DNA from 3 places in the Thioalkalivibrio sp. ALE17 genome. Region 1 is predicted to be linked to each of the others. Evidence: predicted binding sites of a transcription regulator. Region 1 holds the regulator's gene; each other region holds the start of a gene.

Evidence for each region. The regulator sigma-54, encoded in region 1, starts transcription at its own class of promoters, with help from an activator protein. The targets are predictions, from matches to a motif close to TGGCANGNTNCNTGCTT.
Region 2: glnL (nitrogen regulation protein NR(II)) is a predicted target of sigma-54. The motif match lies at 3,928-3,944, and genes of this name have one in related genera.
Region 3: glnA (glutamate--ammonia ligase) is a predicted target of sigma-54. The motif match lies at 1,691-1,707, and genes of this name have one in related genera.

Annotation. Positions count from the first base shown of each region.
Region 1 is NZ_AUDT01000003.1:91,016-101,578, reverse strand. It holds gene H609_RS0103695 (hypothetical protein) at 52-705, opposite strand; gene H609_RS0103690 (LLM class flavin-dependent oxidoreductase) at 808-1,905, shown strand; gene H609_RS0103685 (NAD-dependent epimerase/dehydratase family protein) at 1,921-2,847, shown strand; gene H609_RS0103680 (calcium/sodium antiporter) at 2,904-3,881, shown strand; gene H609_RS0103675 (KpsF/GutQ family sugar-phosphate isomerase) at 3,878-4,855, shown strand; gene H609_RS0103670 (HAD family hydrolase) at 4,855-5,394, shown strand; gene lptC (LPS export ABC transporter periplasmic protein LptC) at 5,433-5,978, shown strand; gene lptA (lipopolysaccharide transport periplasmic protein LptA) at 5,959-6,486, shown strand; gene lptB (LPS export ABC transporter ATP-binding protein) at 6,483-7,253, shown strand; gene H609_RS0103650 (RNA polymerase factor sigma-54) at 7,343-8,824, shown strand; gene hpf (ribosome hibernation-promoting factor, HPF/YfiA family) at 8,841-9,179, shown strand; gene H609_RS0103640 (PTS sugar transporter subunit IIA) at 9,183-9,650, shown strand; gene hprK (HPr(Ser) kinase/phosphatase) at 9,702-10,563, shown strand, end outside.
Region 2 is NZ_AUDT01000008.1:20,954-31,516, reverse strand. It holds gene polA (DNA polymerase I) at 1-625, opposite strand, end outside; gene H609_RS0107095 (TIGR00730 family Rossman fold protein) at 745-1,470, shown strand; gene H609_RS0107090 (DUF2782 domain-containing protein) at 1,470-1,865, shown strand; gene H609_RS0107085 (hypothetical protein) at 1,859-2,719, shown strand; gene H609_RS0107080 (DUF4124 domain-containing protein) at 2,831-3,463, shown strand; gene glnL (nitrogen regulation protein NR(II)) at 3,956-5,053, shown strand; gene ntrC (nitrogen regulation protein NR(I)) at 5,053-6,489, shown strand; gene H609_RS0107065 (dihydroorotate dehydrogenase) at 6,744-7,736, opposite strand; gene H609_RS0107060 (tRNA (cytidine(34)-2'-O)-methyltransferase) at 7,735-8,199, shown strand; gene H609_RS0107055 (dienelactone hydrolase family protein) at 8,335-9,207, shown strand; gene H609_RS0107050 (6-phosphofructokinase) at 9,426-10,563, shown strand, end outside.
Region 3 is NZ_AUDT01000002.1:305,165-315,727, reverse strand. It holds gene glnA (glutamate--ammonia ligase) at 201-1,610, opposite strand; gene H609_RS0103110 (cation diffusion facilitator family transporter) at 1,829-3,052, opposite strand; gene glyQ (glycine--tRNA ligase subunit alpha) at 3,215-4,159, shown strand; gene glyS (glycine--tRNA ligase subunit beta) at 4,222-6,303, shown strand; gene H609_RS0103095 (1-acyl-sn-glycerol-3-phosphate acyltransferase) at 6,313-7,068, shown strand; gene H609_RS0103090 (hypothetical protein) at 7,058-7,699, shown strand; gene H609_RS0103085 (ThiF family adenylyltransferase) at 7,852-8,592, opposite strand; gene H609_RS0103080 (TatD family hydrolase) at 8,589-9,371, opposite strand; gene H609_RS0103075 (NADP(H)-dependent aldo-keto reductase) at 9,382-10,416, opposite strand; gene H609_RS0103070 (FIST C-terminal domain-containing protein) at 10,434-10,563, opposite strand, start outside.

The sequences.
Region 1 (10,563 bases):
CTCGGAAGTCTGGCCGCCGGCCGGTGGACCGTCAAACCCACGGGGAGATGCTCATCCCATTCCCAGTAGCTGGGCGATGGTCCGAAAGTCCGACAGACGGTCCGGGCGGGCCCGCAGGAAGACCGGAGTCTCGCCGCTTCCGCCGGCCGCACCCAGGGCCTCCACCAGCGCACGCCAGCCCGGCGCGCCCAGGCCCGGCTCGGGGGTGATCTGCCAGGCTCCACCCACGGTCGTCGATCCCGTCGGGGCCGGATAAAACAAAGCCGCCTCGGCGTGGGTGATCGTATGTGGCTCACCGGGTCCATAGACCATCAGTCGCGCCAGGCCGGCCGCCTCGAGCGCCTCCCGGATCGCCGAGACCTGCGCCGCCGTCATCGGCCCCGGCGCCACCGCCTGCAGACAGGGGCCCGCGGCCTCGGCAAGCGCGAGCGCCCGCGCGGCCCCCGACTCGGGCGTGACCTCCACCGGCCACTCGAGCGTCAGCCGCAGCGCGGGGGCGACGGCCTCGCCCCAGTCGCCGAACGCGGGGGCCGAGGTCTCCAGCCACAGCGCGGCGGGCAGCAGCAGGCGGCTGTGATAGTGGGTGTAATACTCGAGTTGCCACTCGCGCGGCAGATCCTCCGGGAAGAAGCCTTCCCACCAGTCCTCGCCGGGGCCCGCGACTCCGGCGGCCTGCAGCGCCAGCGCTTCCTGATCGTTCGTCATGTCTCTCCTTCCGTGCCGTCACCGCCCGGCCATCACCACGTTGTAACCGTATCCTCGCGCAGTCTGCTTGTATCGCCCCCGTGCGCGCGGCACAGTTGCGCCATGCGCTTCGACCTGTTCCATGAACTCTCGGTGCCCGACTTCCTGCAGACCTCCGAATCGGAGGTGCTGGAGAACACCCTGCGCCTGTGGGAGCGGGCCGACCGTCTGGGCTTCGGCACCGCCTGGCTGGTGGAACACCACCTGATGCCGGAGTTCTCGCACTCCACCGCGCCGGACCTGGTCCTGGCCGCCGCCAGCCAGCGCACCGAGCACCTGCGCCTGGGGCTCGGCGTAGTGCCCCTGCCCTACCACCACCCGCTGCGGGTGGCCCAGCGGGTCGGCATGCTGGACCAGCTCTCCGGCGGTCGGCTGGACCTCGGCATCGGACGCGGCTTCTCGCCGCGCGAATATGCCACATTCGGGGCCGAGATGAGCGAGTCCCGCGCGCGGGTCGATGCCGGGCTGGACGCGCTGCGCCAGGCCTTCGCGACCGGCCGCATCACCCAGGACGGCCCGTTCCATCACCTGGACGACGTGCCCGTGATGCCGCGCCCGGTGCAGGCCCCGCACCCGCCGATCTGGACCGCCGCGGTCAGCCCGGAGTCCTTCACCTGGGCGGCCGAGCAGGGCATCGGGGCGCTGGCGGGCCCGTTCAAGCCCTGGCAGATGATCCGCGAGGACATCCGCCTGTACCACGAGGCCTGGGATGCCTCGCGCGCCGATATCGCCCATCCGCCGCGGGTCGGCATGACGCTTGGAGTCCTGTGCCTGCCGGACGGCAAACGCGCCCGGCGCGAGGCCAAGCCTGCGTTCGAGTGGTTCTACCGCCACATGTTCCAGCAGACCCTGCCGGTGCTGGAACGCCTGATCGAGGGGTACGACTACTACCGTTCGCTGGGCCGCTTCCGCCACCTGGTCAAGGCCGGGATCAACCTCAAGATCCTCGACATGCTGGGCATGACGCTGGTCGGCACGCCCGCCGAGTGTCGCGAGCGCATCGAGGGACTGCGCGAGGCGGGGGTCGACCAGGTCCTGCTCGCCTTCGGCGCCGGCGCCGTCCCGCAGGCCCTGGCCGAGGAGTCCATGGACTGCTTCGCGGAGGAGGTCATGCCCGCGTTCGCCGACCCCGCTCCAGCCGTCGCCCGCAGCGCGACCTGAGGGCCACACGGACCCATGCATATCGCCGTGACCGGCGCGGCCGGATGCGTGGGACAGGCCCTGCTGCCCGCCCTGGCGCGCGAGCCGGCGATCCTGCGCATCCTCGCGCTGGACCGGACCCCGCCGGCGCTCCCCCCGCCGGGAGGCGCCGCCGTCTGCGAGGCCCGTGTGGGCGACCTGACGCGGCTCCGGCCGGAGGATCTGGCCGGGGTCGACACCTTGGTGCACCTCGCCTTCCAGTTGATGGGGGGCCACGGCCGCCGGCACGACCGTGCCTGGGTCCGGCAGCAGAATGTCGCCCTCAGTGATCAGGTCTTTCGGACCGCCATCGCCGCCGGCGTGCGCCACCTCGTGTTCCTGTCCAGCGCCGCGGTCTACGGCCCCTGGCCGGACAGCCCGCAGCCCCTGACCGAAGACCACCCGACCCGGCCGCGCTTCCCCTATGCAGAGGACAAGGTGGCCGTGGAGCAGGCCCTGCGCGCCCTCGCGCGCGAACACCCTGAATGCCGCGTGACCATCCTGCGTCCGCCCGCGATCGTCGGGCCGCATGCGCACCCGCTGCTGCTGCAGATCGCCCGCGGACGTCTCTATCCCGCCGGGGGCGAGCAACCGGTGCAGATCCTGTGGGAGGACGATGCCGCGGCGGCGATCGCCCGCAGCGTGACCACCCGCACACAGGGCACCTTCAATCTGGGGGCCGAACCCGCCTGGTCACTGCGGGCCATGGCTCACCACCAGCGGCGCTGGGGGGTACCGGTCCCCCTGGGGCTGATCCGCGCCCTGCACCCGCTGGCCTGGCGCCTGAGCGCCCGCGCGGGCGACCCCGGGTGGGTGCGCGGGCTGGACGGCCCGCTGGTGCTGGACTGCACCCGCGCTCGCGAGCAGCTGGGCTGGACCCCGCGGGTCAGTACCACCGCGTGCCTGGAGCGCCTGCGCCACTGACACAGCGCCCCAATCCGCTACAATCGCGGCCTGACCGTTCGGGACCCGTCTGCCCCATGGCCCTACCCATCGCCGCCGTCATCGTCGGCCTGATCCTGCTGACCTGGAGTGCCGACCGCTTCGTGTTCGGCGCCTCCGCCTTTGCCCGCGGGGTCGGCGTGAGCCCGCTGGTCATCGGCCTGACCATTGTCGCCTTCGGCACCTCGGCCCCGGAACTCGTGGTCTCGGTCCTCGCGAGCCTGCAGGGCAACCCGGGCGTGGCGGTAGGCAACGCGATCGGCTCGAACATCGCCAATATCGCACTGGTGCTGGGGGCCGCCGCGGTGGTCGCACCACTGGCGATTGGCCGCGGCATGGTTCGCCGCGAACTGCCGATCCTGTTGCTGGTCAGCTTCGGCGTACTGCTCCTGCTGGTCGGCGGCGAGCTGGGCCGGATGGAAGGCATCGCCCTGCTCGCGGGACTGACCGCATTCACCGCCTGGATGGCGTTGACCGCCCGCCGCGCGCAACAGGCCTCGGGCGAGGATGCCCCCGAAGTCGTGCGCGGCATGGTGGAGACCATCCCGGACAGCGATCGCCTCGGTCCCGCGATTGCGTGGCTGGTGTTCGGGCTGCTGCTCCTGCTGGCCAGCAGCCAGGCCCTGGTCTGGGGCGCGGTGGAAATCGCCGAACAACTGGGGGTCAGCGATCTGGTCATCGGCCTGACCATCGTCGCGATCGGCACCAGCCTGCCCGAGCTGGCCACATCGGTGGTCGCCGCCTTCCGCCGCGAGGCGGGGCTGGCGATCGGCAACGTGGTCGGCTCCAACCTGTTCAACCTGCTCGCGGTGCTGGCGGTTCCGGCCCTGATCGCGCCGCTGGCAATCGACGCCGACGTCCTCGCACGCGACTATCCCGTGATGCTGGCACTGACGGTGGCCCTGTTCCTGATCGCGCTGGGCCGCCGGGGACAGATCCTGCGCTGGCAGGGCGCCCTTCTCCTCGTCGCCTTCGCAAGCTACCTTGTCTATTTGGGAATTACGGCAACTGCATGAACTTCAACCCCGAAACCACCCGCAACCTGGCCCTGGCCGTCCTCAACGACGAGGCCGAGGCCGTGCACAACCTCGCCCGGCGCATCGACGACAGCTTCCTCGAGGCCTGCCGCTGCATCCTCGAGTGCAAGGGCCGCGTGATCGTCACCGGCATGGGCAAGTCCGGGCACATTGGCAGCAAGCTGGCCGCGACCCTGGCCTCCACGGGCACCCCCGCGTTCTTCGTGCACCCGGGCGAGGCCAGCCATGGCGATCTCGGGATGATCACCCGCGAGGATGTGGTCATCGCGCTGTCGAACTCCGGAGAGACCGACGAAATCCTCACCATCCTGCCGCTGATCCGGCGCCTGGGCGTGCCGCTGATCGCGATGACCGGCAACCCCGGCTCGCGCCTGGGCGCCGACGCCACCGTGCACCTCGATGTCAGTGTCGAGCGCGAGGCCTGCCCGCTGGGCCTGGCCCCCACCTCCAGCACCACCGCGGCGCTGGCGATGGGCGACGCCCTGGCGGTCGCGGTACTGGATGCACGCGGCTTCACCGCCAACGACTTCGCCCGCTCGCACCCTGGCGGCCGGCTGGGCCGGCGGCTGCTGGTGCATGTCGCCGACATCATGCACACCGGCGACGCGATCCCGCGCATCACGCCGGAGGCCCCGCTGAAGGACGCCCTGTTCGAGATCACCCGCAAGGGCCTCGGGCTGGTGATCGTGGCCGGCGCCGACGACCGCATCCAGGGCGTGTTCACCGATGGCGACCTGCGCCGCACCCTGGATGCCGGGCACAGCCTGGACGGCCTGACCATCGGCGAGGCGATGACCACCGGCGGCCACACCGCGCAGCCCGACTGGCTGGCGGTCACGGCACTCGAGACCATGGAGAGCCGGCGCATCAACGCCCTGCCGGTCACCTACGCCGACCAGCGCCTGGTCGGCGTGATCAACATGCACGACCTGCTGCGCGCCGGGGTGGCCTGATGAACCTGGATGCCGCGACCCTGCGCACCCGCCAGCAGGCCGTACGCCTGCTTATCCTGGACGTGGACGGCGTGCTGACCGACGGCAGCCTGTTCCTGGGCGATGGCGGCGAGCAGTACAAGGCCTTCAACAGCCGCGACGGCCACGGGATCCGCCTGGCGCTGGACGGCGGCCTCGACATCGCCATCCTGACCGGGCGCACCTCCGGGGTGGTCGAACACCGCATGCGGGACCTGGGCGTGGAGCACCTGATCCAGGGCCGCCGCGACAAGGGCGAGGCCCTGCACGAGTTGCTGCAGCGCACCGGCCATGACCCGGCGGAAGCCGCCTTCATGGGCGACGACATCGTCGATCTGCCGGCCATGCAGCGGGTCGGGCTCGGGATCGCGGTCGGGGACGCCCACCCGCTGGTATGCCGCCACGCCCAGTGGGTCACCGAGGCCCACGGCGGGCGCGGCGCCGTGCGCGAGGCCTGCGAGGGGCTGCTGGCCGCGCAGGACCGGCTGGACGCCCTGCTCGAGACCTACCTGAACGGATGAGCCGGCGGAGACGCAACCGGTACGGTCTGGCGCCGCCGTTGGTCCTGTTCACGCTGGCGTGCGCAAGCCCCGCAACCGCCGAGGTCACCCCGCCCGAGGGCGAGGTGACCCTGCAGATCGACGGATTCACGCTGCACGCCACCGGCGACGACGGTGAGCGGACCCACCGGCTGCAGGGCACCCGACTGCGCGAATTCGGCCGCGACGGGCCGCAGTGGGTGGATGACCCGGAACTCGACCTGTTCGCCGATGGCGGTATCGAATGGCGCTGGACCGCCCCGGCGGCCCTGCACCGCCCGGCTGACGAAACCCTGGACCTGGTCGGCCCCACCCACGGCGTACAACCAGCCCGCGGCGAACGCGTGCAGACGGTCATCGACTCGCGGGATGTACGTATCGCCACAGACACCATGGTCGCCACCTCGGACGCCCTCTCCACCCTGAACCAGCCCGGGCTGTTCCAGCGCGGCACCGGCCTGCGCGTGGACTCGCGAGCGGATACCATAGAGCTGTTCCATGACGTGTACTCGCTCTACAGCGAGGCGAGCGAGGAGGACCCCGCGCATGACCCCGATCCCGAATAGCCGCCGCCTGCCGGGCCTGCTTGCGGCGGCCGGCCTCCTCTCCGCCCTGCTGGCGACGCCGGCCCTGGGCCAGCAGGGATCGGGACCCTCGCTGCCGGTGGAGATCACCGCCGACCGCGCGGAGATGGACGAACGCCAGGGCCTGGGCACCTACACCGGGGACGTGATCGTGATCCGCGGCGACATGACGCTGGAGGCCGACACGGTCTACGTGCGCACCCGGGATCGTCGCCCTTACGAGATGGAGGCCCACGGCGAGCCGGCCCGCCTGGAATCCCCCGACCCCGAGACCGGCGAGATGCGTATCGCCACCGCGCTGCGCATCGACTACCTGCTGAACGAGGACCGCATGATCCTCACCGACCAGGCCCATGTGATCACCGCCAGCGAAGAGGCGCGCGGCAAGCGCATCACCTACGACCTGACCACCGACGTGATCGAGGCCGAACGCGGCGAGGGCGACAGCGAACGCGTACGCATCACCATCCAGCCACGCGACGACGAATGAACGCACCCGCCACCAGCCCGGCGCCGGAACCCGCCGAGGCCCGTGATCGCCTGATCGGGCGCGAACTGACCAAGCGCTACGGCCAGCGCACCGTGCTCGACCAGGTGGATGTCGACCTCGCACCCGGTGAAGTGGTCGGCCTACTGGGTCCCAACGGCGCCGGCAAGACCACCTGCTTCTACAGCCTGGTCGGGCTGATCCGCCCTAACGCCGGGCGCATCACCCTGGGCGGGCACGACATCACCCGCGCGCCCATTCACGTGCGCGCCCGCGCCGGTCTCGGCTACCTGCCCCAGGAGGCCTCGATCTTTCGCCGCCTGAGCGTGTGGGACAACCTGCAGGCCGTGCTGGAACTGCGTCCCGGACTGGACCGCCACGAACGCCGGCGTATCGGCGACGCGCTGATCGAGGAGTTTCAGCTCGAGACCGTGCGCCACAGCCCCGGGATCGCGCTGTCCGGCGGCGAACGTCGGCGCGCCGAGATTGCGCGGGCCCTGGCCGGTGACCCGCAATTCATCTGCCTGGACGAGCCCTTTGCCGGGGTGGACCCGATCTCGGTGGGCGATATCCAGGATGTAATTCGCCACCTTGCAGCGCGCGGCATCGGGGTTCTGATCTCCGATCACAACGTGCGCGAGACCCTCGGGATCTGCCACAGGGCCTATATTCTGAGCGAGGGGCGCCTGCTGGCCGCCGGGACACCCGACGAGCTACTGGCCGACCCCCAGGTGCGCCAGGTCTATCTCGGCGAGAATTTCCGCCTGTGATGCCGGCACGCGCACAACCCGCGCCGGTGCACAAACCACGAGGCACGATTTAAGATCGCTCTTATGGTCACCCGCGCCCCGCATAGCCAATGCTGAAACCCGGCCTGAATCTTCAGCTGGGTCAGACGCTCACCATGACCCCGCAACTGCAGCAGGCCATTCGCCTGTTGCAGCTGTCCACGCTCGAACTACAGGTGGAGATCCAGCAGGCGCTGGAGAGCAACCCGATGCTGGAGCAGGTGGAGGACGAGGACGAGATGGCCGCGACCGAGCGCCTGGACGCGGAGGGCGAGGTGGTGGAAGGCGACCGCATGGAGGCCACTACCACCAGCGATGACGTGATTCCCGAGGAGCTCACCACCGACAGCCGCTGGGACGACATCTACGAACCGCCGCCCGCCCCCAAGGGCGTGGATGACCGCGACCCACTGGAGAACACCAGTGACGATGACGGCGAGGGCCTGCAGGACCACCTGCTGTGGCAGCTGCACCTGAGCCACCTGACCCCGCGCGACCAGCGCATCGGCGCGGCCCTGATCGACGCGATCAGCCCCGATGGCTATCTCGAAGGCGACCTCGAGACCCTGGCCGAGACCATCAGCCGCGGCGAGGACGAACCCGTCGGCGTGGACGAGGTCGAGGCGGTCCTGCACTGGATCCAGCAATGCGACCCGCTGGGCGTGGGCGCGCGCGACCTGCGCGAATGCCTGGAGATCCAGCTGCGCGAACTGGCCCCGGACGCCCCCGCCCGCGAGGCCGCCCGGGCGATCCTGGAACACGGCATGGACAGCCTGGGCAAGCGGGATTACAAAGCCCTGCAACGCCAGTCGGGTGTGCGCGACCCGGACGAACTGGCGCGCGCCCTGGACCTGATCCGCACCCTGAACCCGCGGCCGGGCGCGCAGATCAGTGCCGCCACCTCCGAATACGTGGTGCCCGATGTCTACGTGCGCCACACCCCGGAGGGCTGGCGCGTGGAGCTGAACCCGGAGATCGCGCCACGCATCCGTATCAACGACCTCTACGCCGGCATGGTGCGCCAGGTATCGGATGCCCGCGACAGCGCCTTCATGCGCGACCAGCTGCAGGAGGCGCGCTGGTTCCTGAAGAGCCTGCACAGCCGCAACGACACCCTGCTGCGCGTCGCCGAGGCGATCGTCCATCGCCAGCAGGGCTTCCTGGAACACGGCGAGGTCGCGATGCAGCCATTGATCCTGCGCGATATCGCCGAGATCCTGGAGATGCACGAATCGACCATCTCCCGGGTCACAACCCAGAAATACATGCACACCCCGCGCGGGGTCTTCGAGTTCAAGTATTTCTTTTCCAGCCACGTCGGCACCAACGACGGTGGCGAGTGTTCCGCCACCGCCATCCGTGCCATGATTCGCGAATTGATCGACGACGAACCCGCGAACAAGCCGCTCAGCGATGCCCGGCTCGCCCAGATCCTGGCGGACCGGGGCATCAATGTGGCGCGTCGCACCGTAGCCAAGTACCGCGAGGCGATGCACATCCCTTCATCCAGCGAACGCCGGCAGATGGCCTCCATGCCCACCGGCCACAAGTAACCAAGGAGTCCCGACCATGCAGATCAACCTGACCGGCCACCATGTGGACCTCACCGACGCCCTGCGCGACTACGTCAACGAGAAGTTCGCGAAGCTGGAGCGCCACTTCGACAAGGTCATCGACGTGCACGTCGTGCTGACCCACGAGAAGACCCAGAACCAGTTCAACAAGGCCGAGGCGAATCTCCAGGTCAGCGGCAATCACATCCACGCCGAGGCCTCCCACGAGGACATGTACGCCGCCATCGACGCGCTGATCGACAAGGTCGACCGCCAGCTGATCAAGCACAAGGAAAAGGTCAAGGATCATCACCGGGCCGAGGGCGCCCAGCGCAACCGCGAGCAGGCCTCCTGACCCATGTCCATTGCCGAGCTGATCACCGCCGAGCGCATCCGCCTGGAGCCGGAATGCTCCAGTCAGAAGCGGGCCCTGGAGGCCCTGTCGGAACTCCTCGCCGGCGGCGGTGATGCCGGCGGACCGGGCAGCACCGCGATCTTCGAGGCCCTGTCCGCGCGCGAAAAGCTGGGCTCCACCGGCCTGGGCCATGGGGTTGCGATCCCCCATGGCCGCCTGGCCGATCTCGAGGCTCCGCGCGTGGCCGTCCTGCGCCTGGAGAGCGGCGTCGACTTTGACGCCATGGACCACGAGCCGGTCGACATCCTGATCGCCCTGCTGGTCCCGGAGGCCGCCACCAGCGATCACCTCGACCTGCTGGCCCAGCTGGCGCGCGGGCTTTCGCAACCGGACACCATTGCCGCCCTGCGCCGGGCCGGCGATGCCGCCAGCCTGGAACAGGAACTCGTCCGCCGCTTCCGCGAGGGCTGATCCCGTGCGCCCCGCACCCTGCCACGCCACCGATCCCCGCCGGCCCTGCTCATGAACGAGGCACTGGGCGAAGGCGGGATTGCCCGCGACATCAACGTGGAGAGCCTGATCCAGGCTATGGGCAACCGCCTGGATCTGCGCTTCGTGCATGGCGAGCACGCCGCCCCCGACCGCAAGCTGGTCGGCGAGGACGGGGATGACCTGCCACTGGCCGGCCACCTCAACCTGATCCGCCCCAACCGCATCCAGGTCATCGGGGACTTCGAGGCCCGCTACATCGCCGGCCTCAGCGACGACCAGCGCAACGACCTGATCCTGGAGATGGCCCGCACCGGCACCACCGCGGTGATCTTCGCCGAGGACACCTGCCCGTTCTCGGAGATGCCCCATGCCCCGCAGGAGGCGCTGCCGCTGATCCTGTGTTCCAGCACCAGCAGCCACGAGATCATCGCGCTGCTGCGCTACTTCCTGCAGCAGCGTCTGGCGCACTTCGAGGTGCGCCATGGCGTGTTCATGGAGATCCTCGGCATCGGTGTCCTGATCAGCGGGGCCTCCAGCGTCGGCAAGAGCGAGGTGGCGCTGGAGCTGATCTCGCGCGGGCACCGCCTGATCGCCGACGATGCCCCCGAATTTGCGCGTATTGCCCCCGACATCGTGCGCGGTCACTGCCCGGCCCTGCTCCAGGACCTGCTCGAGGTGCGCGGGCTGGGGGTCCTGAACATCCGCGCCATGTACGGCGACTCCGCGATCAAGGGCGGCAAGTACCTGCGGCTGATCATCGACCTGCGCGATCACGGCGAGCCCTCGCCGGTCCCCGACGACCGGCTGAACGGCCGCCGCGGCGAGATCGACATCCTTGGCCTGCGGATCCCGCTGATCAGCCTCCCGGTGGCGCCGGGTCGCAACATCGCGG
Region 2 (10,563 bases), on a different contig from region 1:
CGAGGTCGCCGTACTTCGCGATCCACTTGGCCGCGGTCTTGGGGCCGACCTTGTCCACGCCCGGGATGTTGTCGACGCTGTCGCCCATCAGCGCGAGGTAGTCGACGATCTGCTCTGGGGCCACGCCGAATTTCTCCTGCACGCCCTCGGGGTCCAGCGTGACCCCGCTCATGGTGTTGACCAGCGTGATGCGGTCATTCACCAGCTGCGCGAGATCCTTGTCGCCGGTGGAGATCACCACGTCGTGCCCGGCGCGGGCCGACTGGTCGGCGAGCGTCGCGATCACGTCATCGGCCTCCACGCCCTCGACGCACAAAAGCGGCAGGCCCATCGCCCGCACCAGTTCGTGCAACGGTTCGATCTGGGCGGCCAGCTCGTCCGGCATCGGCGGCCGGGTGGCCTTGTATTCCGGATAGATGTCGTCGCGGAAGGTCTTGCCCTTGGCGTCGAACACCACCGCCATGTGCTCCGGGCCGTAGTCCGCGCGCAGCTTGCGCAGCATGTTGGCCACACCAATCATCGCCCCGGTCGGGGCGCCATCCGGCGCGGTAAGCGGCGGCAGGGCATGGTAGGCCCGGAACAGATACGACGAGCCGTCGACCAGGACAAGAGGCGCTTGCGACATGAAGGTGGAATCCGGACAGGGAACGTGCGCCATTCTACAGGCCCGGCCCGGGCCGCGACCATTTGTGCGCGCCCGGGGGCGCCGGTACGCTGAAGCCTTCACCCTTGGGAACCCGCTGCATGAACAACCGCGAACGTGCCGAACACCCGGGCCTGCGCCCGATCGATGACTCCGCCCTGACCCGCGAGAGCTGGAAGATCTTCCAGATCATGGCGGAGTTCGTGGAGGGCTTCGAGCGCCTGGCGCATATCAAGCCCTCGGTGAGCATTTTCGGCTCCGCCCGCTTCCCGCCGGAGCATCGCTACTACCAGCTGGGCGAGGCGACCGCGCGGCAGCTCTCGGACGCCGGTTTCGCGGTGGTCAGCGGCGGCGGTCCGGGCATCATGGAGGCGGCCAACAAGGGGGCGTTCGCCGGGCGCTCGCCGAGCATCGGCCTGAATATCCAGTTGCCGCACGAGCAGAGTGCGAACGATTACCAGGACGTGGGCCTGGGGTTTCGTCACTTCTTTTCGCGCAAGGTGATGTTCGTCAAGTACGCCTCGGCCTACGTGGTGCTGCCCGGGGGCTTCGGGACGCTGGACGAGCTGGCGGAGATCCTCACCCTGGTGCAGACCGGCAAGACCCGGCGCATCCCGGTCGTGCTGGTGGGCAGCGAGTTCTGGAAGGGCCTGCTCGACTGGTTCCGGGATACGCTCGTGGAGCAGGGCACCATCGACGAGGAAGACCTCCAGCTATACTCGCTGGTAGATTCACCGGAAGACGTGGTGGACGTGATCTTCGAGTACTACGAGGCGCGCAGCTTCGAGCCGTCCGCGGAAGAAAAGAAACGACTGATGGAACTGTGATGATGACCTCGATGCGTGCGAGCCTGCCCCTGTCGCTGCTGGCGGCCCTGCTGCTGGTCTCCGGCACGGCGCTGGCGCAGGAAGACCGCGAGTGGGGGGATGCCCCGCCGCCGCCGGAGCTTGAAGAGGGCGCGGATCCACCGCCCCCGGTGCTGGATGAACGCGCCCGCGAACAGCGCTCGCTGGAGGACGCCGACATCATCATCATCGAGCGCGACGGCGAGACCCGGCGCGAATACCGCATGGGTGGCGAGCTGGTGATGGTCGAGGTCACGCCCGCCGTGGGCCCGACCTACTACCTGATCGACACCACGGGCGACGGCACGCTGGACGGTCGTCGCAACGAGCTGGATCCCAATTTCGTACCCCCCTCCTGGGTGATTTTCCGATGGTAGAGAACGAATCCGAGACCCGGGCCTGCGCCGATGCGACCGGCCTGGCCCTGACCCATGGCCCGAGCGGCCTCGAACTGGATGGCCGGCCGGTGCAGTGTCTGCGCCTGGCATCCGCCGTGGCGCCGGCGCTCGAATCCGCGCTCGGCGAGGTACCTGGCGGCTGCGGTCGCGTGATCGGCCGGGGTGCGGATCCCGATTCTGGTGAGGTCCTGCTGGTGCTGGAGCGCGGTCAGGCGTTGCAGGGCGCGGTTGCGGCCGAGGGGCCCGGCAGTCTGGAGGCCCTGGGCGAGCGCGCCGCCGACTGGCAGGGGCGTCACACGGCCGGGGCCTTGCCCGTCGGCGAGGGCTACCGGCGCGGGGTGCTGCAGCAGCAGATGCGCGAGCGCGCCGATGCGATGGCGTCCACGCTGGATGCCGAGTCCCGGGCGATCCTGGACGCCGAGCTGCACCACCAGGGGCTCTACCGTTTCGAGGACCTGCCGCTGGCGGGAAGCTACTGGCAGTCCGTGCGCATCTACCCGGAAGGTGCCGGTCTTGCCGATCTGGTGATCCCGCCCGCGCCGGTACCGGCCTTCTGGCAGCTCGCGCGCATCGCCCTGGCGCTCGCCGTGGACGCCTCCGGACAGCCGGATGCCGATCGGTACCGGGCCGTGCTGGCCGGGTTCAATGCCCGGCGGCCACTGACTGCAATCGAACGCGGGGCGGCGCCCACGATGCTCCGCCTGGCTGCGCTGGATGACTGGCTGTCCGCGCTGGAGTCGGGAACGGCCGCGGCGGTCGAGCGGGATCGTCTCGCGACCCTGCAGGCCGATGCGGCTCGGCTGCAGGGCGTCTGGGTTCGCGCGGCCGCCTGATCCCGGCTGGCCCGTGCCGGTGGCGCGGGAGCTTCCGGGCTTGTGGTGGTCCGAACGTACACGGGAGGCAGGGTGGTGGTGCCGCGCCATCCCGCCCAAGGAGGAAGACCCATGTTCCGAACCACGCTCTGGCTGGCCTTGTCGCTGGCTGTCCTTCTCGCCCCGGCGCTTGCGAGTGCCGACGTCTACCGCTGGACCGACGATCAGGGCAATGTCCATTTTGGCGACCGCCCGCCCGAGGGGCGCGCCAGCGAGCCCGTGGACGTGCGCGAGCCCATGCGCGCGGTCCCGCTGGAAGGTGCGCGGGAGATTCTCGAGCGGCCCGTGCGGCCCCGCGGTCAGCCGGAGGCGGAGGGTGCGTACACGCGGGTCGCAATTGCCCGTCCGGAGGATGGTTCGGGGGTGCGGGCGAACGACGGCAATGTGAGTGCCGAGCTGGATCTCGAGCCAGCGCTGGATGCCGACGCCGGCCATCGCGTGATCTGGGTGCTGAACGGCGAGGAGGCGGGCGAGGGCCAGTCGCCCACGGCGACCTTCGAGGGGCTGAACCGCGGCGAGCATACGCTGCAGGCCCGGATCGTGGACGCATCCGGCGAGGAGCTGGGGGCGAGCGCGACCATCGAGTTCAACGTGCTGCGGATGGCCATTCCGCGCGAGCAGCAACAGCAGCAGCGGCCGCAGCAATTCCCGCCCGGGGGTGCGCCGCAGGCGCCCAGGGCCCCGCAGGCACCCAGGGCGCCCTAGGGAGACGCTGATTGAATCGCACGTCCGCGTTGGTGCCCCCTGTTTTCCGAGACAAGGCGCGTCGTGCAGCGGGTAGTGGTTCTACCCGCAAGCGGCGCAACGCAGGATCGGGGAACAGGAGGCACCAACCCCGCAAGCTATTGAAAGAAGGGGCTCGGCCGCTTTTGCGGGGGAGCGGCGTTGCGGTTCCCTTGTGCAGAGTGACTGCACGGCAGTCACCGCGCCTTGTTCGCACGCAAAAGCGACTCGAGCGCGAACGCGCGATTCAATCAGCGTCTCCCTGGCCGGTGACGCCGGCTCCGAATTGACAACTTCGATCTCTGCACTTCAATAGTGCACACAGCGCCCCATGATGGTGCTATGATTGCACCATCATGGGGCGTTTTGGGTTCTGGGGGTTGGCGATTCGGCTGCGTTTTGTGACCGTGCCCCCGGCTTCGGCGCCCCGCCTGGCGATTCCTGCTTGGCGCGATTCCTGCTTGAGGCCTCTTGATGACCACGCCCGCTTCCAATTCCGGCCCGGCCACCCCGCCCTGGTGGGACGACCTCTCCACGGCCGTGCTGGTGACCGATGCCGAGCTTTGCCTGCTGAGCATGAACAGCGCCGCCGAGGTGCTGCTCGGTCTCAGTCGCGAACGCATCGTCGGGCATGGTCTGGGCCAGTGGCTCAAGCTGGACCGGAATCTGTCCAGCCGCCTGCGCTCGGCGCTGACGCTGGATCAGCCGATCACCCTGCGCGCGCGCCAGATGGAGCCGCTGCGGGCCGAAAGTTTCCTCGCCGACGTGGTCATCACCCCGCTCCGTGGCGAGGGCGACAAGCCGGGGCAGTTGCTGTTCGAGCTGAATGCGATCGATCGCCACGAGCGCATCAGCCGCGAGGAGCAGTTACAGAAGCAGCAGGCGATCACCCGCGCGGTGACCCGGGGGCTGGCCCACGAGATCAAGAACCCGCTAGGGGGGCTGCGGGGGGCGGCGCAGTTGCTTGCCAGCGAACTGGACGACTCGGGCCTGAAGGAATACACCCAGATCATCATTCGCGAGGCCGACCGGCTGCGCAGCCTGGTCGATCGCATGCTGGGGCCGAACAACCTGCCGCGGCGCGAGCCCGTCAACCTGCACGAGGTGCTGGAGCACGTGCGGGGCCTGGTCAGTGTGCAGCTGCCGCTGGGGCTGAAGATCCGCGGCGACTATGACCCCAGCATCCCGGACGTGCAGGCCGATCGCGACATGCTGGTGCAGGCGATCCTGAATCTGGTGCAGAACGCGGTGCATGCGCTGGAGGACGGGGGCGAGATCACCCTGAGCTCGCGCATCCTGCGCCAGTACACCATCTCCGGCCATCGCCACCGCCTGGTCGCCAAGCTGAGCGTGCGCGACAACGGGCCCGGTATCCCGGAGGAGATCCGCGAACGCATCTTCTTCCCCATGGTGACCGGCCGCGCCGCCGGGACCGGGCTCGGGTTGCCCATTGCCCAGAGCCTGATCCAGCTGCACGACGGTCTGATCGAATGCCATTCGCGCCCGGGGGCGACCACGTTCGACATCCTGCTGCCCCTTGAACCCCCGAAGGCCCGGGAGGCCAGGAAGTGATGGAGCCCACTGTCTGGATCATTGACGACGACGACTCGATTCGCTGGGTGCTGGAGCGTGCCCTCCAGCGTCACGCGATCGCGGTGCGCGGCTTCGAGACCGCGGACGCCGCCTGGGCGGCGCTCGACCGGGACCCGGTGCCGGACACCATCGTCGCCGATATCCGCATGCCGGGACTGAATGGCCTGGACTTCCTCGCGCGCATGCAGACGCGCCCGGATCCGCCGCCGGTGATCATCATGACGGCCTTCTCCGATCTGGAGAGCGCCGTGGGCGCCTACCAGACCGGGGCCTTCGAATACCTGCCCAAGCCGTTCGATGTGGACGAGGCCGTGGCCCTGGTGCAGCGGGCACTGGAGGCGCGGCGCGCCGGGCAGGACAATGGCACCGCTGGCCCCGAGATCGAGGAAACCCCGATCATCGGCGAGGCCCCGGCGATGCAGGAGATGTTCCGCGCCATCGGCCGCCTGTCGCGCAGCAACATCACCGTGCTGATCAACGGGGAGTCTGGCACCGGCAAGGAACTGGTCGCCCGTGCCCTGCACCAGCACAGCCCGCGCGCCGATCAGCCGCTGATTGCCCTGAATACCGCGGCCATCCCCAAGGATTTGCTGGAGAGTGAACTGTTCGGCCACGAACGTGGTGCGTTTACCGGCGCCAACCAGAGCCGCAAGGGCCGTTTCGAACAGGCCGATGGTGGCACGTTGTTTCTCGACGAGATCGGCGACATGCCGTTCGACCTGCAGACCCGGCTGCTGCGCGTGCTGTCCGATGGCACCTTCTACCGCGTGGGTGGCCATACGCCGATCCGGGTGGACGTGCGCATCATCGCCGCGACCCACCAGGATCTGGAGGAACGCGTGCGCGCGGGGCTGTTCCGCGAGGATCTGTTCCACCGTCTGAACGTGATCCGGATCCATGTGCCGTCCCTGCGCGAGCGCCCGGAGGACATCCCGCTGCTGGTGCAGCATTTCATGGCCGAGGTGGCGCAGGAACTGGGGGTCGAAGCCAAGACCATGCGCCCCGAGGTGGTGGCGGAGCTGCAGCGCCTGCCCTGGCCGGGCAACGTGCGTCAGCTGGAGAACACCTGCCGCTGGCTGACCGTGATGGCGTCGGGCCGCGAGGTCCACCTGGACGACCTCCCGGCCGAGTTGCACCAGCCCGCCGAGACCCGGGCCGAGCCGGACGGTGGTCCGGCCGGCGTGGTCGCCGGCCCGCGGGACTGGACGGCCGAACTGGCCCAGGTGGCCCGCCAGCACTGGCAGCGTGGAGACCAGGACCTGCTGGGTTCGGTGCTGCCGCAACTGGAGCGCACGGTGATCCGCGAGGCCCTGAACGCCACCGGCGGCCACCGCCAGCAGGCGGCGGCCCTGCTCGGCTGGGGGCGCAACACCCTCACCCGCAAGATCCACGAACTCGGCCTCGACGACGACTAGGCTGATTTCACCACGAAGCACACGAAGGCACGAAGAACGGCCAGGTCAAAAGCGGTTCACAGGAAGAAGGGAAGATGGGAAGCGTTTTTGGGTAAAGGCCGCTGGCCCGTGTCCTGGGGCCTGCCCGGCGGGTTGATCAGTCCCGGGGCACCATTCCCGCATTCTTCCGTCCTTCCCATCTTCCTGTTAATGCTCTATCGCTTTTGACCTGGCCGTTCTTCGTGCCTTCGTGTGCTTCGTGGTGAAACAGGCCTTCAGGTGGTGGGGTCCTGCGGGGCGGGCGGGGCGCAGGCGGAGACGGCGCCGTTGAGTTGCAGGGTGCCGGTCAGGTCGCGTACGTGGGTGTAGCCATGGCGGTCCATGTAGTCGCTGATGCCGTGGAGGATCCTGGGCAGGCACAGCGGGTCGTAGAACAGCCCGGTGCCCACGCCGACGGTGCTGGCCCCGGCGATCAGGAATTCCAGCGCGTCGGTGGCGTTCATCACGCCGCCCTGTCCGATGATCGGCACGTTGTGGGGCGCGGCCACCTGATAGACCTGCTGGACCTTCAACAGCGCGATCGGCTTGATCGCGGGCCCCGAGAGTCCGCCCTGGTTGTTGCCAATCACTGCGCGCCGGTTCTCGACGTCCACCGCCATGCCCATCAGCGTGTTGATCACCGCAAAAGCATCGGTGCCGGCCTCGATGCAGCGGCGGGCGTTTTCGGCGATGTCGGTCTGGTTGGGCGAAAGCTTGGTGATCAGCGGCTTGGAGGTGACCTTGCGGCAGGCCTCGACCACGCGCGCGGACATGTCCGGGTCGTTGCCGAAGGCGACGCCGCCTTCCTTTACATTGGGGCAGGAGATGTTGATCTCGATGGCGTCGATGGGCGAGTCGTCGAAGCGGCGGGTGACCTCGATGTACTCCTCGATGGTGGAGCCGGAGACATTGGCAAAGAAGCGGGTCTCCTCGAAGTCCAGCTGCGGCAGGGTGTGGTCCACCACGTGGTCCACGCCCGGGTTCTGCAGGCCGATGGCGTTGAGCATGCCGTCCGGGGTCTCGTAGACCCGGTGCGGCGCGTTGCCCAGACGGGCCTGGCCGGTGGTGCCTTTCAGGCAGATTGCCCCGGCATCGCGATTGGAGAAGCCGGCCACCCGGGTGTACTCCTCGCCGAAGCCGACGCAGCCGGACAGCAGCACCAGCGGCGTGTTCAAATGCAGCCCGCAGAACTCCAGGGCCAGCCGCGGATCGGTGCGCGAATCACTCATGCTTCACATCGTCCTCTTTCAACCGGAGATCCCGCCGAACACCGGCAACATCATTCGTCTGGCAGCCAATACCGGCGCTGCGCTGCACCTGATCCATCCGCTCGGCTTCGAGCTGGACAGTGCGCGGGCGCGCCGCGCCGGGCTCGATTATCACGAGCTGGCCCGGGTGCAAGAGTATGACAGCCTCGAACAGTGGCGGGAATCGGTGCGGCCCGACCGGGTCTTCGCCATCACCACGCGCGGCCACGCCCGCTATGATGCGCCGGCCTTCCGCGCTGGCGATGCCCTGTTGTTTGGCCCCGAGACCCGCGGTCTTCCCCACTCGGTGCTCGAAGCCCTGCCTCCCGGGCAGCGCTTGCGCCTGCCCATGCAGCCCGGCAGCCGCAGCCTGAATCTCTCCAACGCAGTCGCCGTGGTCGTCTACGAGGCTTGGCGCCAGCTCGGGTTTTCCGGCGGAGACTAGGAGTCTGTCGGATCTGGGCGATCTGCTGCGCCCCCCGGCAGGGCCTCGCCATTTGCACTACCCTCGGAAGAAAGCCCGCGAGCGGCCCGTCTCCCTGTGACGGCCCTGTCCACATTGATCCGCACGAGGTTCCCGATGGTTTCTGTACTGCGTCCTCTCCTGTTCCTGGCGGCCGCCAGTCTGTTCGTAGCGCCGCTGGCGGCCGATGAACCCACCGGTTCCGACAACTGGTGGTGGGATGACGACTGGTGGGAAGACGGCGTGATGTATGCCGATCTGGAGAACCACGAGGTCACCATTGAACGCATCGAATACCAGCGCGACGGCATCGACATCCCGGCGATGGTGGCACGACCGGCCGATGGCGAGGCCTATCCGGCGATCCTCTGGACCCACGGCCGGCGCGGCCTGGACGACCTGGCCGAACTGCACGTGAAGCGCCTGGCCGCCCGCGGCTTCGTGGTGCTGGCGCCGGACCTGTACACCGGCCGCTTCATGGAGAGCCACCCGCTGGATCATGACTACGAGCTGGAAGGCGATCTGAACAGCGGGCTGGATGTCCTGCTGGCGCGTGACGACATCGCGGGCGACCGTGCCTGCCTGGTCTCCATCACTCGTGGCGGCTACAAGACCCTGAAGGTCGCCGTCACCTTCGAGCGCCAGGTCGAGGATGTCGCCTGCTGGGCCGGCTACTACCCGCACCTGCAGGACCCGAATCTGGGCGAGCCGCACCAGGTGTACCGCTACGCCAACGAGGTCAATCAGCTCGAGATCCCGATGATGATCCTGATCGGCGACGAGGAGCAGTACCAGCGCCACCGTACCGCGCGCATGGCCGCGGATGGACTGGAGAGCCGCGGCGGTGATGTCACCTGGATCGAATATCCCGGTGTGGGTCGCGGCTTCGACTTCCGCAACGGCAATAACCGCACCTTCGCCGATGACCTCGCCTCGCGCGACGCGATGATTCGGGTCACGCACTTCGTCAATCAGCACCTGCGCGACTGAGTTCTGCCTTGCCCCCTGCCGGGGGCACAACTGACGCTTATGCAGGTAGGCCCGCCGGGCTGTGCGCCATTAAATAAGTTTCTGATAATACAATTAAACAATTCCGTACACAGGGTGCGGAATTTGCTATCTTCGGGCTTTGTTGCATCGAGATGCCCCGGTCGCTATGCGGCCGGTTCACCGATGGTTCGCACGCAAGTCGCAAAAGGAGGACGAAGATGGCCAAGGTTCTGATCGCCCAGGGTGGAGGCCCGACGGCGGTAATCAATCAATCCATGGTGGGTGCGGTCCTCGAGGCCCGGAAATTCACCGACGTCGAACTGGTCTACGGGGCCTTCCACGGGGTCCGCGGGATCATCGACGAGGAATTCCTGGACCTGACCCAGGAGACCACCCATAACCTGGAGATGGTCGCGCAGACGCCCTCGTCCGCTCTGGGGTCCACGCGCGACAAGCCGGACCTTGACTACTGCAAGGAGATCTTCAAGGTCCTGAAGGCCCACGAGATCACCTACTTCTTCTATATCGGCGGCAACGACTCCTCCGACACGGTCCGCATCGTCAGCGAGGAGGCGCGCAAGGCCAACTATCCGATGCGCTGCGTGCACATCCCGAAGACGATCGACAACGACCTGGTGGAGAACGACCACACGCCGGGTTTCCCGTCGGCGGCACGGTTTGTGGCGCAGGCCTTTATTGGTGCCAACCTCGACAACTACGCCCTGCCGGGGATCTATCTGGCGGTGGTCATGGGGCGTCATGCCGGTTTTCTCACCGCGGCCTCCGCGCTCGGCAAGAAATTCCCGGATGACGGGCCGCACCTGATCTACGTGCCGGAGCGGGTGTTCGAGGTCGACCAGTTCCTGAAGGACGTGAAGGCCACCATGGATCGCCACGGCCGCTGCGTGATCGCGGTCAGCGAAGGCATCCACGATGCCAACGATGAACCCATCGCGACCAAGCTGGCGAAGGATGTCGAGAAGGATGCCCACGGTAACGTCCAGCTCTCCGGTACCGGGGCGCTGGCGGACATGCTGTGTGGCGAGATCCGCGACAAGCTGGGGGTGAAGCGGGTGCGTGGCGACACCTTCGGCTATCTGCAGCGGGCCTTTATTGGCTGTGTTTCGGATGTCGACCAGCGCGAAGCCCGCGAGGTGGGCGAGAAGGCTGTGCAGTTCGCGATGTGGGAAGGTCGCGACGGTTCGGTGGCGATCAAGCGCACCGGCTTTTATTCGGTGGACTACGAGTATGTGCCGCTGGAGGCGGTCGCCGGCAAGACCAAGGTGATGCCGGACGAGTTCATCGATGCCTCGGGCACCGATGTCACCGATGCCTTCCGTATGTACCTGCGGCCCC
Region 3 (10,563 bases), on a different contig from region 1:
CACACGAGAAGGCCCCGCGGATCGACCATCCGCGGGGCTTTTTTTGCGATGCCCGATCCGGCATCGCCGGTCGTGGCGGCGATCGGGGCGTGGCCCGCCGGTCCTCGTGGAGCCCGAGCCCGGACACAAAAAAGCCGCCGGCCCCGGAGGGCGCGGCGGCGGATGGGCCTCGCGGCCCCGAGGGGCCGGAAGCGGGTGCCTTACAGGCTGTAGTACATGTCGAACTCGATCGGATGGGTGGTCATGCGCATCTGCGTGACGTCTTCCATCTTCAGGTCGATGTAGGCATCGATCATGTCGTCGGTGAACACGCCACCCTGGGTCAGGAACTCGCGATCCTGGTTCAGGGCTTCCAGCGCCTGGTCCAGCGAATGGCAGACCTGCGGGATGCCCTTTTCCTCTTCCGGCGGCAGGTCGTAGAGGTTCTTGTCCATCGCGTCGCCGGGGTGGATCTTGTTCTGGATACCGTCCAGGCCGGCCATCAGCATCGCGGCGAAGGCCAGGTACGGGTTGGCGGTGGAGTCCGGGAAGCGCAGCTCGATCCGGCGCGCCTTCGGGTTCATCACGAACGGGATACGCAGCGAGGCCGAGCGGTTACGGGCGGAGTAGGCCAGCATCACCGGCGCCTCGAAGCCCGGCACCAGACGCTTGTAGCTGTTGGTGGACGGGTTGGTGAAGGCATTCAGCGCACGGGCGTGCTTGATGATGCCGCCGATGTAGTACAGCGCGGTCTCGGACAGGCCGCCGTAGAGGTCACCGGAGAACAGGTTCTTGCCGTCCTTGGACAGCGACTGGTGCACGTGCATGCCGGAGCCGTTGTCGCCGACGATCGGCTTGGGCATGAAGGTCGCGGTCTTGCCGTGGATGTGGGCCACGTTCTGCACCACGTACTTCAGGATCTGCACCTCGTCGGCCTTCTGCGTCAGGGTCGCCGGGCCCACGCCGATCTCGCACTGGCCGGCGGTGGCCACCTCGTGGTGGTGCACCTCGGTCTCCAGACCCATCTCGGTCATCACTTCGCACATGGTGGAGCGGATGTCGTGCAGGCTGTCGACCGGCGGGACCGGGAAGTAGCCGCCCTTCACGCCTGGGCGGTGCCCGATGTTGCCGTCCTCGTAGACGCGCTCGGAGTTCCAGGACGCCTCCTGGGAGTCCACGCGGCAGTAGGAACCGGACAGGCTGGTACCCCACTTCACGTCGTCAAAGATGAAGAACTCGTTCTCCGGACCGAACAGCGCGGTGTCGGCGATGCCGGTGCTCTGCAGGTAGGCCTCGGCGCGGCGCGCCAGGGAGCGCGGGCAGCGGTCGTAGCCCTGCATGGTGGCCGGCTCAACCACGTCGCAGCGGATGTTCATGGTCATGTCTTCGAAGAACGGGTCGATCACGGCCGACTCGGCGTCCGGCATCAGGATCATGTCGGACTCGTTGATCCCCTTCCAGCCGGAGATCGAGGAGCCGTCGAACATCTTGCCTTCCTCGAAGGTCTCTTCGTCGATGTCGTGGGCCGGCATGGTCACATGCTGTTCCTTGCCCTTGGAGTCGGTAAAGCGGAAGTCGACAAAGCGCACTTCCTTTTCCTTGATCTGGTTCAGCACGTCGGCTGCGGACATGGGGGTCTCCTTGGTCTTCACTTGAGTCTTCGATTTTGGCCGGCCGGCCTTTTGGCCCCTGCACGGCTTCGTGGGTCATTATGCAGGCATCATGCCATCCGGCCCGATTCGGCCCGGGCGCGCGAAAAACGGGCACCCCGGGTGCCGCGCCGCCTCCGTTTTGCACCATCATGGTGCCGTATACGCACAACGATAGTGCTTGCTGGGGTGTGCCGCACCTAATGAGTGCACGGACGATAGAGTAGCGTGACCTCGCCCAGCATGTCGCCCACCTGCGGGTGGCCGTGCAGCCGGTCGGCCAGGGCCCGGGCCCGCGCCTCCAGATCCGGGGCCGCGGTTGCCCCGTCAAGGCGCAGGGTCAGCGTCATGTGCACCCGGCCGCCCAGGTAGTGCAGGGACAGGTGCTCCACCGCGTCCAGCTCCGGGGTGTCGGCCCAGGCCTCGCGCAGGGCCTCTACCAGTACCGGCCGTAACGGCAGCGTCGAGCTGCGCGCCTGCTCCGCGTCATTCTCCGGGTCCACGTGCACCGTGATGTCGTTGACCCGCTCATGCTCGTCGGTCACCGAATGGAACACCGCATCGGCGATCCGATGCCCCTCGGAGACCGAGATCATCGGCGCGACCTGGATGTGCACATCGGCCACCACGTCGCTGCCGTGGCGGCGGGTGCGCAGCATGTGCGCATCCTTCACCCCGGGCACGTCCAGGATGGTGCGGTGAATGCGATCCACCTTCTCCGGCTCCAGCGCGGTGTCGATCAGCTCCGCCGCGGCGCGCACGATCAGGCGCCCGGCGATATGCAGGATGAACAGGGCGACGATCAGCGCCGCCAGGGCGTCCGCCCACGGGAAGCCCGCCACCGCCGCACCCACGCCGACCAGTACGAACAGCGACGAGATTGCATCCGTACGGTGGTGCCAGGCATTGGCATCGAGCATCCGCGAGCGCAGGCGCTTCGCCACTCGGTGGGTGTACTGGTACAGGCCCTCCTTCGCGACCAGGGTCAGCGCGGCAAAGAAGATGGCCATATTGGCGGGACCGGTCATGGCCTCGGGGTCGACCAGCCGGCTGCCGGCTGCCCAGGCGATCCCCAGCCCCGCGGCTGCCAGAAAGACCCCGACGATCACCGTTGCGAGGGTCTCGATGCGGGCATGGCCGTACGGGTGGTCCTGGTCGGGGGATGCCGCAGCCTTGCGCGCGGCGAACAGCACGACACCGTCGGTGATGAGGTCCGACAGCGTATGCACGCCGTCCGCGACCAGCGCCTGCGAGTTCAGAAGCCAGCCGCTGAGCAGCTGCGCGACGGCCAGAAAGCTGTTCACGGTCGCGCCCACCAGTGTCACTCGGCGGGTGTCGCGGTAGCGCTGACCGTTCTCCGCGGTCACCGTCGGCTCCGAATTGGCGTGGGGCTCGCTCAGGGCGGTTCTCCCGAACCGGATCAAGCCTCCAGTATGGGCGCCTTCCCGGCTGGCGCAAAACCGTCTGCCGCCACAGGGAAGTGCCGACTCGCGCGGGCGTCTCCGCGTTTCGCGCTGACGCTGACGGTGGCCGCGGCCGAAGCCGGGCCGATATACTGTCCGCTTTGCCCTGACCCGGGATCCCGCATGGCGCACGAACGCACCCCGTCCAGCAGCAGCCCCACCTTCCAGGACCTGATCCGTCGCTTGCAGGACTACTGGAACGACCACGGCTGCGTGGTCCTGCAGCCCTACGACATGGAAATGGGGGCCGGCACCTTCCATCCGGCGACCTTCCTGCGCTCCATCGGGCCGGAGCCGTGGCGCGCGGCCTACGTGCAGCCCAGCCGCCGTCCTACCGACGGGCGCTATGGCGACAACCCCAACCGCCTGCAGCACTACTACCAGTTCCAGGTGCTGCTGAAGCCGTCGCCGCCGGACATCCAGGACCTCTACCTCGGCTCCCTGGAGGCGCTGGGCTTCGACACGCTCACCCATGATGTGCGCTTCGTCGAGGACAACTGGGAATCTCCGACCCTCGGCGCCTGGGGCCTGGGCTGGGAGGTCTGGCTGAACGGCATGGAGGTCACCCAGTTCACCTACTTCCAGCAGGTCGGCGGGCTGGACTGCCACCCGGTGTCCGGCGAGATCACCTACGGCCTGGAGCGCCTGGCGATGTACCTGCAGGGGGTGGAGAGCGTATTCGACCTGGTCTGGACCGTCGGCCCGGACGGCCGCCCGGTGACCTACGGCGACGTCTATCACCAGAACGAGGTGGAGCAGTCCACCTACAACTTCGAGCACGCTGACCGCGACGCCCTGTTCGCCGCCTTCGATCAGCATGCGAACGAGAGCGACCGCATGATCGAGCTGGGCCTGCCGCTGCCGGCCTACGAGCAGATGCTGCGCGCCTCGCACAGCTTCAACCTGCTGGATGCCCGCGGTGCGATCTCGGTCACCGAGCGCCAGCGCTACATCCTGCGCGTGCGCGAGCTGTCGCGAAACGTCGCGCAGAAGTATTACGAGTCGCGCGAGGCCCTGGGCTTCCCGTTGTGCGCCGATGACGACACCAACAAGCCCGACGCCGCCTGAACCCTATTTCCCGGATCGCGCGCCCTTGCGCGCGGTCGTGATGGACCCGACACGGACCCGACATGGCTGAAGCCCGCGAACTCCTGATCGAACTGGGCACCGAAGAGTTGCCCCCCGCCGCCCTGCCGCGCCTGCGTGACGCCCTGGCCGATGGCCTGGCCAACCGGCTGAGCGAGGCCGGGCTGGAGCCGGGCGTGCCAGAGACCTTCGCCACCCCGCGCCGGCTGGCGGTGCTGTTCCCGGACGTCCCGGGGCAGCAGCCGGACCAGTTGCAGGAGCGTCGCGGCCCGGCTGTGGCCGCCGCCTTCGATGACGCCGGCGAGCCGACCAAGGCGGTGTTGGGCTTTGCCCGCTCCTGCGGCGTGGAGGTCGAGCGCCTGGAGCGCGAGACCACCGACAAGGGCGAATACCTGGTCTTTCGCCAGATGCAGCCGGGCCGCGCCCTCGGCGAGCTGCTGCCGGAGATGCTGGAGGCCGCGCTCGAAGCCCTGCCCACGCCCAAGCGCATGCGCTGGGGCAGCAGCCGCACCGAATTCGTGCGCCCCGCGCACTGGCTGGTGGTCCTGCACGGGACCGAGGTGCTGGAGATGACGGTTCTGGAGCAGACCGCCGGGCGGGCCACGCATGGTCACCGCTTCCACCAGCCCGGCGCGCTGGAGCTGAAGCGCGGCAACGACTACGCCGAGCGGCTGCGCAGCCCCGGCTTTGTCGAGCCGTCGTTCGAGGCGCGGCGCGAGAATATCCTGGCGCAGGTGCACGAACAGGCCAAGGCCCTGGGCGGGCGTGCACTGGTGGATGCCGACCTGCTGGACGAGGTGACCGCACTGGTGGAGTGGCCGGTGGCCCTGACCGGCGGCTTCGACCCGCGTTTCCTGGATGTCCCGCAGGAGGCGTTGATCTCCACCATGCAGGACAACCAGAAATACTTCCCGGTGGTCGACGAGGCCGGGCGCATGCAGCCGCACTTCATCGTCATCAGCAACATCGAGTCGCGCGACCCGCATGCGGTGCGCGACGGTAACGAGCGCGTGCTGCGCCCGCGATTCGCCGATGCCGAGTTCTTCTGGCAGCAGGACCGCAAGAAGCGTCTGGAGGAACGGCTGGATGCGCTGGACTCCGTGGTGTTCGAGAAGCGCCTGGGCACGCTGCGCGACAAGTCCGTGCGGCTGGAGGCCCTGATGCAGCGCCTGGCCGGCCTGATGGGGCTGGATGCCGGGCTGGCCGCGCGCGCCGCGCGCCTGGCCAAGTGCGATCTGGTGACCCAGATGGTCTTCGAGTTCACCGAACTGCAGGGCACGATGGGCCGCTACTACGCCCTGCACGACCGCGAGGATGAGTCTGTCGCGGCTGCAATCGAACAGCACTACTGGCCGCGCCAGTCCGGTTCGGAACTGCCGGATGTCCCGCTGGCCCAGGCCCTGGCGCTGGCGGACCGCCTGGACACGCTGGTCGGGATCTTCGCGATCGGCAAGCAGCCCACCGGTACCAAGGACCCGTTCGCCCTGCGCCGCGCCGCGCTGGGACTGGTGCGCATCCTGGTCGAGCGCGAACTGCCGCTGGCCCTGACCCCGCTGCTGCAGGCCGCGGCCGAGCCGATCCGCGAACGGGTGCCGGAGGCCGACCAGGCGGTGGAGCCGGTCCGCGAGTACATCCTGGAGCGCCTGCGCGGCTACCTGCTGGAGCAGGGCCAGGCGCACGAGACCATCGAGGCAGTGGCCGCGGTCGCGCCCGATACCCCGCTGGACTTCGTCCGCCGCGTGCGCGCGGTCAGCCTGTTCCGCGAGCGCCCGGAGGCCGAGGCCCTGGCTGCGGCGAACAAGCGCATCCACAACCTGTTGCGCAAGGCCGGCGAGGAGGCCGAGGCCGACCTCGACCCCGAGGCCCTGGCGCTGGACGAGGAGCGTCAGCTTTACCAGGGCCTGCAGGCGGTGCGTCCCGGCGTCGAGCAGGCGGTGGCCGATGGTGACTACCTGCACGCCCTGGGCGAGCTGGCGGGCCTGCGCGATCGCGTCGATACCTTCTTCGACCAGGTGATGGTGATGGCCGAAGATGCCGCCGAGCGGCGCAACCGTCTGGCCCTGCTGCGTGAACTGCGCCGCGCGTTCGAGACCGTGGCCGACATCGGCCGCCTGGCCACGGGATAGCGCCGCCGCATGCTGCCCCTGATCCGCGGTCTGCTGTTCCAGCTCGGGTTCATCAGCTCGATGCTGGTCTTCGGCGTGCTGGTGCCACCGCTGATCTGGCCGTTCTCGCGCCGCATCCGCTACCGGGTGCTGACGCAGTGGGGGCGCTTCAATGTCTGGTGGCTGCGGGTGACCTGTGGCGTGGACTACCGGGTGCGCGGCGCCGAACACATCGATGCGTCGCGCCCGCATGTGGTGCTGTCCAAGCATCAGTCGGCCTGGGAGACCGTCGCCTTCGTCGCGATCTTCCCGATGCAGACCTGGGTGCTCAAGCGCGAGCTGATGCGTATCCCGGTCTTCGGCTGGACGCTGGCGATGATCGATCCGGTGCCAATCGACCGCGAAGGCGGGCGCCAGGCGCTGGAGAATCTGGTCACCGAGGGCCGGCAGCGCCTCGACGAGGGCCGCTGGGTGATCGTGTTCCCCGAGGGCACGCGCGTGGCCCCGGGCGAACACGGGCGCTACCGCCAGGGCGGCGCGATGCTGGCCGCGCGTACCGGTTACCCGGTGCTGCCGGTGGCGCTCAACAGTGGCAGCTTCTGGCCGAAGAAGGGCATCCGGCGCTACCCCGGCACCATCGAGGTGGTGATCGGCCCGCCGATCGAGACCGCCGGGCGCAAGCCGGTGGAGGTGCTGGCCGAGGCCGAAGAATGGATCGAGACCACCATGGCCGGGATCGAGCCGCGTCCCGCCCGTCCGTCATCGGAGCCCGCACATGGCGAATGAACCCGTGATCAGCGCGCCGCTGGTCGAACTGCGTGACCGGACCATTTACCGCATCGGGGATGGTTCGCCGGCGGTCTGGCTGATCGACGACCTCGAACTGGGCGGGATCCTGGTCAACGCGCCGGCGTATTCGGAACCCCTGCTGGCGGCGATCCGGGCCATCACCAGGCCCGCCTACCTGTTCCTGCCCAGCCGCCATGGGGCACAGGACCTGGAGGCCTGGCGGGCGGCTGGCCTCGAGACCCTGGCGTTCGAGGCGGAGGCCCCGGCGATCCGCGCGGCCGGCGGCGAGATCGATATCGCCTTCAACCGCAAGCAGCGCCTTTCGCGCACCATCGATTTCCTGCCGATGGCCGGGGTGACCGAGGGCACCTGTGCCCTGCGCCTGAAGAACCTGCCGGGAGTCGTGTTCTTTGGCCCGGCGCTGGCACCCGGGGCGGATGGCTGGCCCACGCTGACCCAGAATCCGGAGGACCATTCCTTCGAGGCGCGCCTGTTCGGCGCCCTGGGCGTGAAGGACCTGAAGTTTGCCTATGCCTTCTGCGACCGCTTCGATCCCGCCACCACGCAGTATGGCCCGGACGCCGACCAGCACATCCAGGCCCGCATCGAGGCGGTATTCGACGAATAGCATCTTCGTAGGGGGGCGGGTTGTCTTGGCCTGTAGGAGGCCAGCCCTCTGGCCGATGGGGTCGGGCCGTATCGCTCAGGGGGCTGAGCTCCCACAGGGCAGGACGGAACCCGTGGGTGCAGGGGTCTGACGGAGCAAGCCGTGTATAGCGGTCAGGCGCGGGCGATCAGGCTCTGGATTACGTGGCCGGCGGCGGTCAGGCCGAAGATCGCGGGCAGGTAGGAGATCGTGCCGTTGACCGAACGCGGCCGGCCGCCGTCCCCCACCGGGCGGTGTTCGGTGCCCTTGCGCGGCTGTTCGATGGAGAACACCACGGGGTAGTCGAGATGCGCGCCCAGGCGCCGCAGGCGCTTGCGCATCTGGCGCGCGAGCGGGCACACGCGCGTCCCCGCCAGCGGCCCCACGCGCACGGCGGTGGGGTCGATGCGCCCGCCGGCCCCCATGCTCGAGATCACGCCCTGCCCGCGCGCCTGGGCCGTCGCGACCAGCGCGGCCTTGCAGACGATGGAGTCGATCGCGTCGAGCACGAAGTCGGCATCCTCCGGGACCAGGTCGCCGACGGTATCGGGCTGGAGGAAGTCGTGGCGGATCGTGAGCTCGATTTCGGGATCGATGTCGTGGATGCGGTTCGCCATGATCTCGGTCTTGGGTCGGTCCACGGTGGAGCGCAGCGCGACCAGCTGGCGATTCAGGTTGGAGGCGCCCACCACGTCGTGATCCGCCAGGGTCATGCGACCGACGCCGGCGCGGGCGATGGCCTCGGCGGCGTAGCTGCCGACCCCGCCGAGACCGGCGATGAACACATGCCGGTCCCGCAGGCCGGCCGCAACCTCGTGCCCCAGCAGCAGGTCGGTCCGTTCGGTGTAGGGATTGTGGGGGGCGGCGGGACTCATGCGTCGGGACCGGTCGGAAGCCGGAGGACCCGGCGTGCGTTTTGTGACGTGATTATAGCCATCTCTTCGGGATCCATGTCCCGCAGGGCCGCGAGCCGGCGATTGACCTCGGCCGTCATCGCCGGTTCGTTGCGCTCACCCTGATGTCCGGCCAGGGGCTGATCGGGTGCATCAGTCTCCACCACCAGGGTCTCCAGCGCCGCGTCGCGCACCACGCGGTGCAGCTTCTGCGCCCGCTCGAAGGTCACCGGGCCGCCGATGCCCAGGCAGAAGCCCAGGTCGGCCGCCTGGCGGGCCTGCTGCGGGCTTCCGATGAACGCATGCAGGATGCCGGTCAGGCCTGGTTGCTGGCGCAGGCCCTTCAGCACCGCGTCCAGCGCGCGCCGGCTGTGGATAATCACCGGCAGGTCGCGTTCGCGCGCGATGGCCAGCTGCCGCGTGTAGAACCGCCACTGGCGGTCCCAGTCGAGACCCTCCTGATAGCCGTCCAGCCCGATCTCGCCGACCGCAATGGTCTCGGGGTGCGTGTCCAGCCAGGCCTCCAGCGCGTCGAGGTCCGCGTCCGCATGGTCCTGCAGGAAGATCGGGTGCAGGCCGTAGGCGACATGCAGGCCCGCGTGCTGGCGGTACAGGGCCTCCAGGTCCGGCCAGCGTGCCCGCGTAACGCCGGGCAGGACCAGCTCCTGAACCCCGGCGGCGCGGGCGCGGTCCAGCACGGCCGGGCGATCCGGATCGAACGCGTCCAGGTCCAGGTGGACATGCGTATCGATCAGGTTCATGGGGGGTGGCCTACGGACAGGGGTAGGTATAGCGGGCGTGGATGGCCTCGATGGCCTCCAGCACGGCGTCGGACAGGGTGATGTCCACCGTCGCGATGTTCTCGCGCAGCTGCTCCATGGTGGTCGCCCCGATCAGGTTGCTGGTCACGAAGGGCTGCTGGTTGACGAAGGCCAGCGCCAGCTGGGACGGGGTCAGGCCATGTTCGTGCGCCAGACGTGCGTACTCCGCGGTGGCGGCCAGGCCGGATTCGTTGCTGTAGCGCTGGAAGCGCTCGAACAGCGTCAGGCGTGCCCCCTCGGGCTTTGCCCCGTCCAGGTACTTGCCGGAGAGCATGCCGAAGGCCAGCGGCGAGTAGGCCAGCAGGCCGGCATCCTCGCGGATGGCCATCTCCGCCAGCCCCGCCTCGAAACTGCGGTTGAGCAGGTTGTAGGGGTTCTGGATGGAGACGATGCGCTCGGACAGGCCACGGTCATGGGCGCGGATCCACTTCATGAAGCCCCACGGGGTCTCATTCGAGATGCCGATGGTGCGCACGCGGCCGCTCTCGACCACCGCCTTCAGTGCCGCCGCGGTCTCCTCGATCGGGGTCGCGGCATCATCCGGCTTGTGGATGTAGCCGAGCTGGCCGAAGAAGTTGGTGGCGCGCGCCGGCCAGTGGACCTGGTACAGATCCAGGTAGTCGGTCTGCAGGCGCCGGAGGCTGTCGTTCAGGGCCTGCTCGATGTGTTCGCGATTCAGCTGCGGACCGCCGCGCAGGTAGTCGATCATGCCGGGGCCGGCGACCTTGCTGGCCAGCACCACCTGATCGCGGTTGCCGCGCTTGGCCAGCCAGTTGCCGATGTAGCTCTCGGTCAGGCCCTGAGTCTCCGCGCGCGGCGGGACCGGGTACATCTCGGCGGCATCGATCAGGTTTACGCCCTGGTCGAGGGCGTAGTCCAGCTGCTCGTGGGCCTCGGCCTCGGTGTTCTGCTCGCCCCAGGTCATGGTGCCCAGGCCAATCAGGCTGACCTCGATCTCGGTGCGTCCCAGTTTGCGGTATTGCATGCGGTCCCCTTGGCGGTTCAGGTGAACAGGGTCAGGACCCCGGTATAGCCGTACAGGCGGTTGGCGAAGATCTCGCCGTTGGCGAAGAAGCCGACCAGGGGCACGTCGCCCAGGTGTTTCTGCACGATGCCCAGTTCCGTGCCTTCC